DNA from 3 places in the Streptomyces sp. NPDC046831 genome. Region 3 is predicted to be linked to each of the others. Evidence: riboswitches for the same ligand, from Rfam matches in the RefSeq annotation. Region 3 holds a riboswitch; each other region holds the start of a gene.

Region 1 (4,240 bases), on a different contig from region 3:
TCCTCGTCGAGGCCCTCCACCGCCGCCCGGGTCACCGCACGCGCGTACTCGGGCGTCTGCAGCAGGCCGGGCACGACCGAGGTCTCCAGCGTGCGCATGGCGCTGGCCTGCGACTCCAGGCTGATGAAGTCGCGGTAGGTCGGCGGCAGGACACCCCGGTAGGCCTGCCACCAGTGGTGCCGGCCTGCGCCGTCGTGCGAGCCCGCCAGCACCGTCAGCAGCTCGCGCAACCGGGCGTCCTCGACGGCGTAGGCGTCCAGGAGCAGCCGCACGTCGGCCGGCTTCACACCGCTCGCGCCGGTCTCGATCCGGCTGACCTTCGACTGGTGCCACCCGACCAGGCCGGCCGCCTCTTCGCTCGTCAGGCCGGCCGCGGTGCGCAGGGCGCGAAGTTCGGCGCCCAGCTTCCGGCGGCGTACCGCGGGACCGTGCTGCATGGGCTACTCCCTATCCCCTCCGCGCCGCCCGAATACGGTCTGCCGTCGCAGAGTTCACCGCTTCGAGCGACAGATATATGCATATCTCGGTGGAACGCCGTCGTGGGCGACGCGGTGATGGCAGTCTGACGACGAGGCACCAGTCCGGGACCGTACTCGAACCATCCGCTCCGTGTCGGTCTGCGGTCGCGCGGGAAAGGGATGACGTCGCCATGGCAGACCATCTGGAAGCATCCGTCACTCTGCCGAGCGAACCGGTCTCGGTGTCGGCGGCCCGCAGCTTCGTCGCGGACACCCTGACGGAGTGGGGCCTGCCGGCGGAGGCGGACACCGCCGACACGGTCCGGCTCATCATCTCCGAACTGGCCACCAACGCCGTCCAGCACACGTTCGGTCAGTCGCCGACCTTCACGGTCGACCTCCTGCTCGACCGCGACGAGCAGTTGCGCATCGGTGTCACCGACAGCCACCCCCGGTTCCCGAAACGGCTCCCGGGCGCCGTCCAGCAGGACAACGGCCGGGGCATGGTGATCATCCGGTGGCTGACGGCCGAGTACGGGGGCCGGTTCAGCGTCAGACCCACGCGCGAGGGCGGCAAGACCGTCTGCATCGCGCTGCCCTGGCCGGTGCTCACCCCTCCGGTCACGGCGGCGGGGCCGCCGGAGCCGTAGGGCTGCCCGGTGGGCCCGCCACCGCCGGGCGGACGGCCCGGGGGCCGCGGTCCCGCCGCCGGGCCGCGCCAGCCGCACGAGCCGCGTCGGCCGGAGGCGCCGTAGGGGCCGGGCAGCCGCCTGGGCTGCCTCAGCCGCACGGGCGTTGTCGGCGGGCCTGCCCTCGGCCGCGTCGGCCGGAGTCGCCGTCGGGGACCGGGCGGCCGACCCGGGCCGCGTCAGCCGTACGGCCCGCGTCGGCCGGCCTGGCCTCGGCCGCGTCGGCCGGAGTCGCCGTCAGCGAGCAGCTGCAGCCGCAGTGGACCGGACCGTTGCCGGCCGCCTCAGCGCCGACGGGTTCCTCAGAGCCGCGTCGGCCGCAACGGCCCGTCCGGGACCGCGTCGGCCGCAACGGCCGGCCCGGGGCCGCGTCAGCCGGGTCCGCCGTCGGGGGCAGCGCAGCCGCAGCGCGCCGCCCAGGAGGGCGGGACCGCACGCCGCGGCCTCCGTCGGGCGATCGCCGTGCGCGGGGGCCCGGTCACGGGACCGCGGCTCGCCGGCCGGGGGCGGGGCGGTGCGTCAGGGCACCGCCACCCGGCCCGGCCGGCCCGACGGACCCGGCCGGCCCCTCGCCCCCTGCGGGCCGGGTCAGCCGACCCGCCCGTACCAGACGCTCTTCGTCCAGATCTTCTGCAGCCGCACCACGTCTCCCGTCTTCGGGGCGTGCCAGATCTTGCCCTTACCCGCGTAGATGCCCACGTGGTACACGTTCGAGCCCGAGTGGAAGAACACCAGGTCTCCGGCCCGGCGGCTCTTCGCGGAGATGTGGCGGCTCTTGTTGTACTGCTGGGCCGCCGTACGGGGCAGCTTCTTGCCCGCCTTCTTGAACGAGTACAGCGTGAGCCCCGAGCAGTCGAAGCGCCGCGGACCCACGGCCCCGTACTTGTACGGGGAGCCCTTCTTGGACGCCGCGATGTGCAGCGCCTTCGTCGCCGACGTGGCGGCCGCGGCCTCGGAGGCGACACCGGGGACCACGATCGAGCCGCCGACGGCGGCGATGGTCAGGGCCGAGGCCGTGCCGGCCCGGGCCATGAGCGACGGGACACGATTCAGCGCAGTCATGCGCAACCCTTCGTCAGCCGCCTGTGAAGGATGACCTGTCGGATTCGGGCTGGCGAAGTAGCCCGGCCGCGTTGCCGCGGCTTCACCCCAAGGGCTGCTCGGCCCGGCCATGACATGGCCGTTCCGGCGACCCGTCGTACTTGGGTCCTCCACTCCTGCCGATCCACTTCCGTCGACCGGTCATCCGGGCGGCGGCAGGACTCGGCGTCCGCCCGGACCGCCCCGCCGTTGTGGCGGGGGCTTGTCGTCAGACACGGATCTTGGCTCACGGATGTCCGAAAATCCCAACGGAACCGGGGATTTGTGTTGTTACTCACCACTCACCCGTTCGGGTGGACACCCCACCGATCGAACGTCTGTCGCGGGTCCCGACGAGTCCCGGACCTGCGGCGGAACGCTTCATTCCGACCAACGGGCAGGCGCTGTGCGCAACTCGGACAGCCCTTGGAGAGGAGCTGGAAGTCGACCGGAAGGGCGTAGGCCGTTCGGCTCGTTCTGCGGCGGAACCGTGCCCTCCGTCGACGGCGAGGAGGGAGCGCGTCGGTGGTACGGCGTCAACTTCGCTGCGCCGGCGGGACGGTGACACGCGCCGTGCGCCGCTCCCCGTCCAGCACCCGCAGCGCCCGTGCCAGGGTGGTGGAGTGCAGCTCGCTCTCGCCCCGCTGGTGCATCAGGCTGAGCGCGTCCCGCAGCCCGGCTGCCTCGCGGACGAGCGCCTGAGCAGCCCTCAGGCCGCGGTAGGTGCTCCCCTCGCGGGCGGGGTTGATCCGGCCCAGCAGGTCGGCCACGCGGAGGTAATGGTCGATCAGCTCGCCCTCGGCGTGGGTCAGGGCGGGCATCGGTGGCAGCTCGGGCGGCAGCACGGGCGCGTCACCTCGCACCCGGTGCGGCCTGCGGGCCCCTGTGGCCGGTGACGACGCGGTCGACCAGCCCGTGCGCCGGCGCGGCCGGCGCGTCCAGGACCGTTTCCCGCTCCAGGTCCGCGCTCACCTGCCGCGGGGCCCGCCCGGTGTGCCGCACCAGCATCTCCTCCAGGCGTGTCCACACGCGCGCCATCTCCTCCGCCCGGGTGGTCAGGCAGGACGTCCGCCCCCGCAGCGGCTCGGAGACCGGCGGCTGGCCGAGGGTCACGCGGGCGCCGGGCAGGACGGACCGCTTGCCCGGAGTCCCCGCGGCCGGCAGGACGGCCGCGTACCGGTCCGCCCGGCCCAGGCAGGTGGTCGCCACGTCGCAGCCCACGTACCGCATCGTGTCGTAGATCGCCGCCATCGCGCCGAACGCGCCGCCGGGCGAGTTGACGTACAGCGCGATGTCGCGGTCCGGGTCCCGGTGCTCCAGGTGCACGAGCTGTGCGATCACGTCGTTCGCCGCGGTGTCGTCGATCGGTGTGCCGAGGACGACGATCCGCTCCTCGAACAGTCCGGCGTACGGGTCGAGTATCCGGTCTGAGAGGCTCGTGCGCTCGGTGAAGGCGGGCAGGGCGTGGCGGGCGGACGGTCGGTTCATGCGCATCCCCTCCAGCGGCAGGAAGTCTCCGGTGGCCTCGGCGAAAAATGTACAGGACGTACGTTCTCTACGGAGGCGTCGGCTCGTGCCCGGGGCGCCGGGTCGTGGCGGCGGCGGTCCTGAGAGAAGCTGGTGCTCCGGCCGCGCGACGACCGAGGTGGTCCCGATGGCGTTCTTCGCGATATCCGAGCGGCATCCCCTCAAGCCGCTGTCCGTCACCGATCTGGTGCTGGAGCACGAACGGCTGCACGAGGAGATCGACCAGCTGCAGCGCGCCCTGACCTCCCATGCCGTGATCGACCAGGCGATCGGCGCGGTGGTGGTCGTCGGGCGCATCCCGCCCGACGACGCCTGGCTGGTGCTGCGGGACGTCTCCCAGCGCACGAACACCAAGCTGCGCACGGTCGCCGAGCACGTCCTGAAGTTCGCCCAGGGCGGCGCCCTCTCCGACACCGAGCTGGAGGAACTCCGGCGGGCGCTCGACCGGCACGCGGTGCGTCTCTCCGCCGACCGGGCCCGGCACTG
Region 2 (4,240 bases), on a different contig from region 3:
CGGAATCCGTTCCAGGATTCCGGCCCTGAGTGCTTTCCGGCAGCCCGCGGTCCCGGTGTGTGTCCGTGTGCTGCGTCACACTCGATCGTCCGGTTCATCCGGTCGGCCCCCACCAACTCGCCCCCCGCGCCGGCTCCGGGAAACCTGGACGGGCGAGACCGGCGTTCGGCGCGTGCGGCAGGAGACGAGTGGTGCGGCCAGGTGAGGTGGAGGACGAGCGGCCGTACGCCCTCAGACCCGGTGACGCCGGTGGGGCGACCGGGCGCGGGCACGGCGGCCGGCAGCCCGGTGACGGAGACGCCGCCCCGCACAACGGCCCACCCGCGGTCAGCCCTCACCCCGCCGCCCCCGCCGCCCCGCGCGGTTCCTCACCCGGCGCCTCCCACGGCATCGGAGCCGGCGGCCGGCCACCCGGCGGCCCCGCGCCCGGTCCGGCAGCCGGGGACAGTGCTGCCGCTCCCGTTCCGCCCGGTGCGGGCGGGCGGCGGCGGATCCCGTACGCCCGTGCCCTCACCCGGCTGCTCCCGGCGCTGCTGCTCGCCGTCGGCGCCTGCTTCGACTGCCTCGCCCCCACCGACGTCACCGCGGCCCCGCTCCTGACGGCCGCGCCCCTGGTCGCCGCGCCGCTGCTGTCCCGGCGGGCCACCGCGCTCACCGGGGCGGCGGCGGTCGCCGTCGTGCTCGCGGTGCACCTCGGCACCGGTGCCGTACGGCGCGTCGAGGCGTTCACCGAACTGGTCACCGTGGCGACCGTCGCGGTGCTGGCCGTGCTCATCAACCTCCTCGTGCGCCGCGGCCACGAGCGGCTGGCCTCCGCCCACGAGATCGCCGAGGCCGCCCAGCGCGCGGTGCTGCCGGAGCCGGCCGGGCGGATCGGCGGGCTGGACGTCGCGGCCTGCTACGAGGCGGCGCAGGCGGACGCGTTCATCGGCGGGGACCTGTACGCCGTGCAGGACACCCCGTACGGCGTGCGGCTCGTCGTCGGCGACGTGCGCGGCAAGGGGATGGGGGCGGTGGCGGCCGTGGCCGTGGTCCTCGGGGCGTTCCGGGAGGCCGCCGAGCAGGAGGCCACGCTGGAGGGGGTGGCGGGCCGGCTGGAGCGGGCGCTGGCCCGCGAGGACGCGCGGCGCGGCGGGCCCGACGCGTGCGAGGACTTCACCACGGCCGTCCTCGCCGAGATCCCGCACGACCGGGCGGTGGTGAGGATCGTCAACCGCGGTCATCCGCCGCCGCTCCTGCTGCACGCCGACGGCACCGTGCGTCCGCTGCTCGCCGCCGAGCCCGCGCTGCCGCTCGGCCTGGAGGACCTCGGCGTCCGGCCCGGCCGTGCGGAGGAGACCCGCTTCCCCGCCGGGGCGACCCTCCTCCTGCACACCGACGGACTGTCCGAGGCCCGCGACGAACGGGGCCGCTTCTACGACCCCGAGCAGCGCCTGGCCGGACGGGCCTTCCGGGACCCGCACGCCCTGCTGGACACCCTCGCGGCGGAGGTGCGCCGGCACACGGGGGACGGCCTGTCGGACGACATGGCCCTGCTGGCCGTACGGCGGTCCTGACGCCGCGTCACCGTGGGTGAGCGTGCCGTCTCCGCGCGCACAACGGCTGACATATCGTCAGGCGGCATGTGCACACGGAGGTTGGCCGACTCGCCCGTATTTGACCCCCGTCGGCCAGATTCTCCGCGCCAATTGGGTTTAACGATCAAGCCGAACGGCTTGGAATCCACGGCCCGGGTCTATTAACGTTCGATAACGCAGCGCGGTCGTCCCAGCCGTCACCCGAGACGGCTCCGTGCGCACGCGCCGAATCCCGTCAGGGAACCGGGGAACCACCAACCTGGGGTGAGTCGAGCGTAGTCCGCCGTGTCGAACGGGCGGTATACGCGCGTAGGAGACCTTCCCGCTCCGAACCCGTCAGCTAACCCGGTAGGCGAACGGAAGGAAAGGAGCGCGCCCGCGTGGCGTCCAACCCGCCTGCCCCCCAGGCCCCGTTCCACACCGGCGGGAACAGCACCGACACCTTCGGGTACGGCAGCCGCATCCCCGACGAGGGCCCGTGGGAGGAGTGGAACCCCACCGCGGACTCCGTCCGCCCGGTCCGTGGCCGGCATCGCGTCACCAAGCAGCGCGGCGGCGGGCTCGCCCGCAGCTCCACCGTCCTCGGCGTCGGCGTCATCGCCGCCGTGGGCGCGGGCGGCATGGCCAGCGCCCAGACCGGCAAGCCGCCGGTGTCGATCTCCATGCCCGATCTGCCCTCCGTGGGCACCCTCTTCGACGACGAGGGCTCCGCACCGGCGGCCCAGGGCTCCGCGACCGCGCTCAGCAGCCTCACCACCAGCGCCGCCGACTCGGCGCAGGGGTCCTCCGACGCGGGCGAGGCCCTGCGCAACCGGATCATGGCCCAGGCCGAGCAGCAGCAGGTCCAGGTCGACACGAAGGCCCAGCAGGCCGCGGCCGCCGCCGCCGCCCGGCAGGCGGAGGAGGCCGCCGCCAAGGCGGTGAAGGAGGCCGAGGCCAAGGCCGCCGCCGCGGAGAAGGAGGCGGAGCAGGAGGCCGCGAAGAAGGCCGAGGCCGAGCGCCTGGCCCGGCTGGCCGCGCAGTACACGCTCCCCACCTCCTCGTACACCCTGACCTCGGCCTTCGGCCAGGCCGGTTCCATGTGGTCCTCCGGCTACCACACCGGGCTGGACTTCGCCGCGCCCACGGGCACCCTCATCAAGGCCGTGCACGGCGGCACCATCACCGAGGCCGGCTGGGCCGGCGCGTACGGCTACCGCACCATCCTCACCCTCGACGACGGCACTGAGCTGTGGTTCTGCCACCAGTCGTCGATCAGCGCGAGCGTCGGGCAGAAGGTCGCCACCGGCGACGTGATCGGCCGCGTGGGCGCCACGGGCAACGTCACCGGACCGCACCTGCACTTCGAGGTCCACCCCGGGGGCCAGGCCACCGGCATCGACCCGGCGGCGTGGCTGCGCGACAAGGGCCTCACCCCCTGACAGCCGCTTCCCGGCCCCGGCGGTCCTGACGACGTCCCCCCGACGTCAGGACCGCCGGTCAGGTGTTTGCCCACCTTTTGCAGCGGATCCGGAATTGAGCGCTCCGGAACGTGCGTTGACACTGGACATGACTTCTCTACGCAAGCTGGGTACGTCCGACCTCGAGGTCTTCCCGCTCGCCCTCGGCGGCAACGTCTTCGGCTGGACCGCCGACGAGGCGCAGTCCTTCGCCGTCCTCGACGCCTACGCGGCCGCCGGCGGCAACTTCATCGACACCGCCGACTCCTACTCGGCCTGGGTGGAGGGCAACAGCGGCGGCGAGTCGGAGACCATCGTCGGCAAGTGGATCAAGGAACGCGGCAACCGCTCCGACGTGGTCATCGCCACCAAGGTCAGCCAGCACCCCGACTTCCAGGGGCTGACCGCCGCCAACATCAAGGCCGCGGCCGACGCCTCCCTGCGGCGCCTGGGCACCGACCACATCGACCTGTACTACACCCACTTCGACAAGCCGGAGGTGCCGGTCGAGGAGATCATCGGCGCCCTCGACGACCTGGTGACGGCGGGCAAGGTCCGCCACATCGCCGCCTCGAACATCTCCGCCGAGCGCCTGCGCGCGTCCCTCGACTTCTCCGAGCGCGAGGGCCTGGCCCGGTACGTGGCGCTGCAGCCCCACTACAACCTGGTCTCACGCGACACCTACGAGGGACCGCTCCGCGACCTCGCCGAGCGCTCCGGCCTGGCCGCCGTCCCGTACTACGCGCTGGCCTCCGGCTTCCTGACCGGCAAGTACCGCCCCGGCGCGACGGTGGACAGCCCACGGGCCCAGGGCGCCGGCAAGCACCTGGAGAGCGAGCGGGGCCGCAAGGTCCTCACCGCCCTCGACGAGATCGCCGCGGCCCACGACGTCCCCGTCGCGACGGTCGCCCTGGCCTGGCTGGCCGCGCAGCCGACGGTGGCGGCCCCGATCGCCTCGGCGCGCACCGTGGAGCAGCTGCCCGCGCTGGTGGGAGTGGCGGAGCTGGCGCTGTCCGGCCAGGAGATCGCGAAGCTGGACGAGGCGTCGGCCTAGGCGCACCCCCGAGCGGGCGCGGTCACCGGCCCCCGGGCGCGGTCGTCCGTGCCCGCCGTGGCCTGCCTGCGACGCGGGGTGCGGTCGCCGGTCCGCGGGTGCGGTGACTCGCCCGCCGTGGCCTGCCTGCGACGAGGGGTGCGGTCGCCGGTCCGCGGGTGCGGTGACTC
Region 3 (4,240 bases):
CCCGCCCGGTGCACCACCGCGTCGCAGAGCTCCAGCAGCGCAGCCTTCGCCTCGCACTCCCGCAGCGGGGCCAGCGCGGCCCGCGCCTCCTCGGCGTAGCGGACGGTGTCCCGCCGCGCCTGCTCCAGCGCCGGGTGGGCGCGCAGCGCGGCGAGCGCCTCCGCGTGCCGTGCGTCGTCGCTCAGGTCGGATTCCAGCAGCTCGCACAGCGCGACGTCCTCGGCGAGCCCCTGCCGCGCCGCACGCTCCCGCAGCCGCAGCACCGGCAGCGTCGCGATGCCCTCCCGCAGATCGGTGCCCGGCGTCTTGCCGGACTCGCGCGAGTCGCTCGCGATGTCCAGGACGTCGTCCGCGAGCTGGAAGGCGACTCCCAGCCGCTCCCCGTACTGCGTCAGCACGTCGACGACCGTCTCGTCGGCGCCGGACATCATCGCCCCGAAGCGGCACGACACCGCCACCAGCGATCCCGTCTTGCCGCCGAGCACGTCCAGGTAGTGGTCGACCGGGTCCCGTCCGTCCTGCGGCCCCGCCGTCTCCAGGATCTGGCCGGTGACCAGTCGCTCGAACGCGACGGCCTGCACCCGCACCGCCTCCGGTCCGAGGTCGGCGAGGATCTGCGAGGCCCGGGCGAACAGGAAGTCGCCGGTGAGGACCGCGACGGAGTTGCCCCAGCGGGCGTTCGCGCTGGGCACCCCGCGCCGCACCCCGGCCTCGTCCATCACGTCGTCGTGGTACAGCGTCGCCAGGTGGGTGAGCTCCACGACCACCGCGGACGGCACGACCCCCGGCGCGTACGGGTCCCCGAACTGCGCCGCCAGCATCACCAGCAGTGGCCGGAAACGCTTCCCGCCCGCCTTGACGAGGTGCTGCGCGGCCTCCGTGATGAAGGGGACCTCGCTCTTCGTGGCTTCGAGCAACCCTTCCTCGACAGCCGCCATTCCGGCCTGGACATCGGCTTCGAGAGCCTGGTCCCGCACGCTCAGCCCGAACGGCCCGACGACGGTCACGAGGGGTCTCCTGTCTGCTGGTGTCTGCTGGCGCTTACACGGTTTGTCGATAGGTCGCTGCCACCACTCAAGTCAGCGTATCCGGTCACGTTTCGATCACCGATATCGCCCACCGATACAGGCCAGGCGGTATCGGATCACGCCCGGTATGCACTTCATCGGCAGATAAGTGTGTATTTCAGCCGACTCCTCTCTCCTACCCGCTCCGCCGCGCCCCTCACCGGCGCCACCCTCCATTCCGGCCATGCTCCCGCTCCCCTGCCCCGCATGACGACGGCCTCGCACAGCGGGTCGTGGACCGCGCGGCCCGCGCTCCCGGGCCCGTTCCGCTCTCCATCGTCGCCCCCTGGCCAAGGCTCGGTGACGACTCCTCCGCACGGACCGCCGATCACCTGACCCTTTTGCTCTTATTGGGCGGTATTCCCCGTTGGCACCGAATGCCCCTGGCGGCGCAAACCGTGATTTGGGCCACTCGGCGGACCGGGCGCACCGAACGGCCGCCCGCACCGTTCTCCCCTGTCCGGCAAGCGAGTTGACCCTTGGCAACCGCAAAGGATCAAGCACCCCATACCCTCCGGTCCAAGGTCAATCAGGGCGTTGTGTGATTCCGGCACTTGTTCCGGACATGTGCTCTCGCATACGTTCCCGGCCGTCGGGTGGACGCCGAATCCTGCCACCGCCCGAGAACCCATCGACCGAACCACGCACGGCAGGAGCGGGGGACCCAGGTAAGTCGCCGGGCCGGAGCCGCACGACACGTCCGACGCGTCGTGCGCCGCACCGGAACGGCTCGGGGTGAAGTCGTGCTCCCGACGGAGCACGGCCGGGCAGTTCCCGCCCGAACCCGACAGCTCACCTCGCAGGCGAAGGAGAGGAACTCGCCCATGCCTGCCCAGGCTCAGCCCCGCCGCACCCGCACCCGTACCGCCCGCCTGACCCGCACCCTCGCCGTCGCCGGCACGGGTGTGGCCGTCCTCGCCCTGCCGCTCTTCGGCGCCACCGGCGCCTCCGCCGCCCCGGCGGAGTCCGCCCCGGCGGAGTCCGCCCCGGCCACCGCGACCGCCCTCGGCTACCCGAACAACCTCGACGGGTGGATCCGGGCCTCCCTCTCGGTCATGGCCAAGAACGGCATCCCGGGCTCGTACAACGGCATCCACCGCAACATCATGCGCGAGTCCTCGGGCAACCCGCGGGCCATCAACAACTGGGACTCCAACGCGGCCAAGGGCATCCCGTCCAAGGGTCTGCTCCAGGTCATCGACCCGACGTTCAAGGCCTACCACGTGCCCGGTACGTCCTTCGACATCTACGACCCGGTCGCGAACATCACCGCCGCCTGCAACTACGCGGCCAAGCGGTACGGCTCGATCGACAACGTCTTCGGCGCCTACTGACGGACCGGCACCGGCAGCGGCCGGGGGCGGGCGTCCGGCGGCGCCCGCCCCCGCGGCGCTTCCCGGCCGGGCCGGTCGGCGTCGCCCGGCCCGCCCGCGTCCGCTCCGGCGGGCACCCGGCGGCCCCCGCCGCGACGGCCGCGCACCGCAAGGACCGGCCGCCTCGACGGCCGGGTGCCGGGCACGACGCACCGGGCCGGAGGCGGTCCGCCTACCGGCCCGGGAACAACCGCTCGAGGACGACGGCGATGCCGTCGTCCTCGTTCGACAACGTGACCTCGTCGGCCACCGCCTTGAGTTCGGGGTGGGCGTTGGCCATCGCGACGCCGCGGGCGGCCCACTGGAACATCGGGACGTCGTTGGGCATGTCACCGAAGGCGAGGGCGCGGTCACGGCTCACCCCCAGGTGCTCGGCGGCCAGCGCCAGCCCGGCGGCCTTGGTGATCCCGCACGGCTGGAGTTCGACGGTGCCGGGGCCCGACATGGTGACCGTCGCCAGGGAACCGACCACGGCGCGCGCCACCGCCGCCAACTCGTCGTCCGCCAGTCCGGGATGACGCAGCAGCACCTTGCTGACCGGCAGGGTCCACAGGTCGTCGCGCCGTTCGACGCGCACGGCGGGCAGCGTGGGGTGCGGCATCACGTATCCGGGCTCGATGAGCGTGAGCCCGTCGACCCCGTCCTGGTCCACCGCCGCGTACACCTCCCCCACCTCGGCCTCGATCTTGCCGAGCGCGGTCTCGGCGAGCTCCCGGTCGAGGGTGACCGACCACAGCAGCCGGTCCGCCCCGGCGTCGTACAGCTGCGCGCCCTGGCCGCACACCGCCAGCCCCGTGCTCCCCAGCGTCTCGCACAGCGGCCGCACTCTCGGCGCCGGACGCCCGGTCACGACCAGATGCCGGGCACCGGCGTCCGCCACCCGCGCCAGTGCGGCGAGCGACCGCTCGGACACGGTGTCGTCGCCGCGCAGCAGCGTTCCGTCCAGGTCAGTGGCGACGAGGGCATATGCGAGGGAGGCGGCCATGATCAGAGAATACGGATCCGCGGTCCCTCCGACTCAACGGAATCCGGACGTCCGCGGCCGACGCCGTCCGGATTCCGGCCGTGTCCCTCGATGGCCCCGATCCTCTCTGTCCGCGCCCGGACGGCACCAGGACGACGCCAGGCCGGAATTGCCCACTCCGACACGGACATCGCGGACATCGAACACCCTTTGGACACTGCCCAAGACAGGCACCGCCCCCGTAACGTGTGGCGCGACCACACACCGAGCTCGGCGTCCGCACGGCAGGTGACCGGGCCCGGCGTGCGCGAGAGCGGCACAGCGCACCACGAGGGCGTGCACGACGGCGTGCGCGACAGACAGCACGAAAGAGAGGCAGTCACCCCATGCCCCCCTTCGAGGTCCCCGAGGGCGACCCCTTCGGCCCGCACAACCTGCCCTACGGCGTCTTCTCCCGCGCCGGTTCCGCCGAACGCACCGTCGGCGTCCGGCTCGGCGACCACGTCCTCGACGCGGGGGCGGCGGCCGTCGCGCTGGGCTCGCCGTACGCCTCCCTGCTCGCCCGGCCGACCCTGAACCCGCTGCTGGCCGCGGGCCGCACGGCGTGGTCCGACGTGCGGCGCGCGCTGACGGCGTGGGTGACGGTGCCGTCCCACCAGGAGACGGTCGCGCCGTTCCTGCACCCCCTGTCCTCCGTGACCCTGCACCTGCCCTTCGAGGTCGCGGACTACGTCGACTTCTACGCCTCCGAGAACCACGCCCGCAACGTCGGGCAGATCTTCCGCCCGGACGCCGTGGACTCGCTGACCCCCAACTGGAAGCACCTGCCGATCGGT

What was found. Region 3 has a riboswitch for cyclic di-AMP ahead of ABZ920_RS18855 (transglycosylase SLT domain-containing protein). Riboswitches for the same ligand answer to the same signal wherever they lie in the genome.
Region 1: it holds a riboswitch for cyclic di-AMP, as region 3 does, so the genes downstream of both, ABZ920_RS20445 (C40 family peptidase) here and ABZ920_RS18855 (transglycosylase SLT domain-containing protein) in region 3, are expected to answer to the same signal.
Region 2: it holds a riboswitch for cyclic di-AMP, as region 3 does, so the genes downstream of both, ABZ920_RS22775 (M23 family metallopeptidase) here and ABZ920_RS18855 (transglycosylase SLT domain-containing protein) in region 3, are expected to answer to the same signal.

Annotation. Positions count from the first base shown of each region.
Region 1 is NZ_JBEYXZ010000024.1:4,562-8,801, reverse strand. It holds gene ABZ920_RS20455 (helix-turn-helix transcriptional regulator) at 1-437, opposite strand, end outside; gene ABZ920_RS20450 (ATP-binding protein) at 650-1,108, shown strand; gene ABZ920_RS20445 (C40 family peptidase) at 1,736-2,209, opposite strand; cyclic di-AMP (ydaO/yuaA leader) riboswitch at 2,213-2,394, opposite strand; gene ABZ920_RS20440 (hypothetical protein) at 2,764-3,072, opposite strand; gene ABZ920_RS20435 (ATP-dependent Clp protease proteolytic subunit) at 3,080-3,715, opposite strand; gene ABZ920_RS20430 (ANTAR domain-containing protein) at 3,882-4,240, shown strand, end outside.
Region 2 is NZ_JBEYXZ010000029.1:20,334-24,573, reverse strand. It holds gene ABZ920_RS22780 (PP2C family protein-serine/threonine phosphatase) at 390-1,556, shown strand; cyclic di-AMP (ydaO/yuaA leader) riboswitch at 1,791-1,946, shown strand; gene ABZ920_RS22775 (M23 family metallopeptidase) at 1,958-2,998, shown strand; gene ABZ920_RS22770 (aldo/keto reductase) at 3,126-4,070, shown strand.
Region 3 is NZ_JBEYXZ010000020.1:111,146-115,385, reverse strand. It holds gene ABZ920_RS18860 (polyprenyl synthetase family protein) at 1-1,007, opposite strand, end outside; cyclic di-AMP (ydaO/yuaA leader) riboswitch at 1,691-1,886, shown strand; gene ABZ920_RS18855 (transglycosylase SLT domain-containing protein) at 1,892-2,401, shown strand; gene ABZ920_RS18850 (HAD family hydrolase) at 2,613-3,425, opposite strand; gene fahA (fumarylacetoacetase) at 3,791-4,240, shown strand, end outside.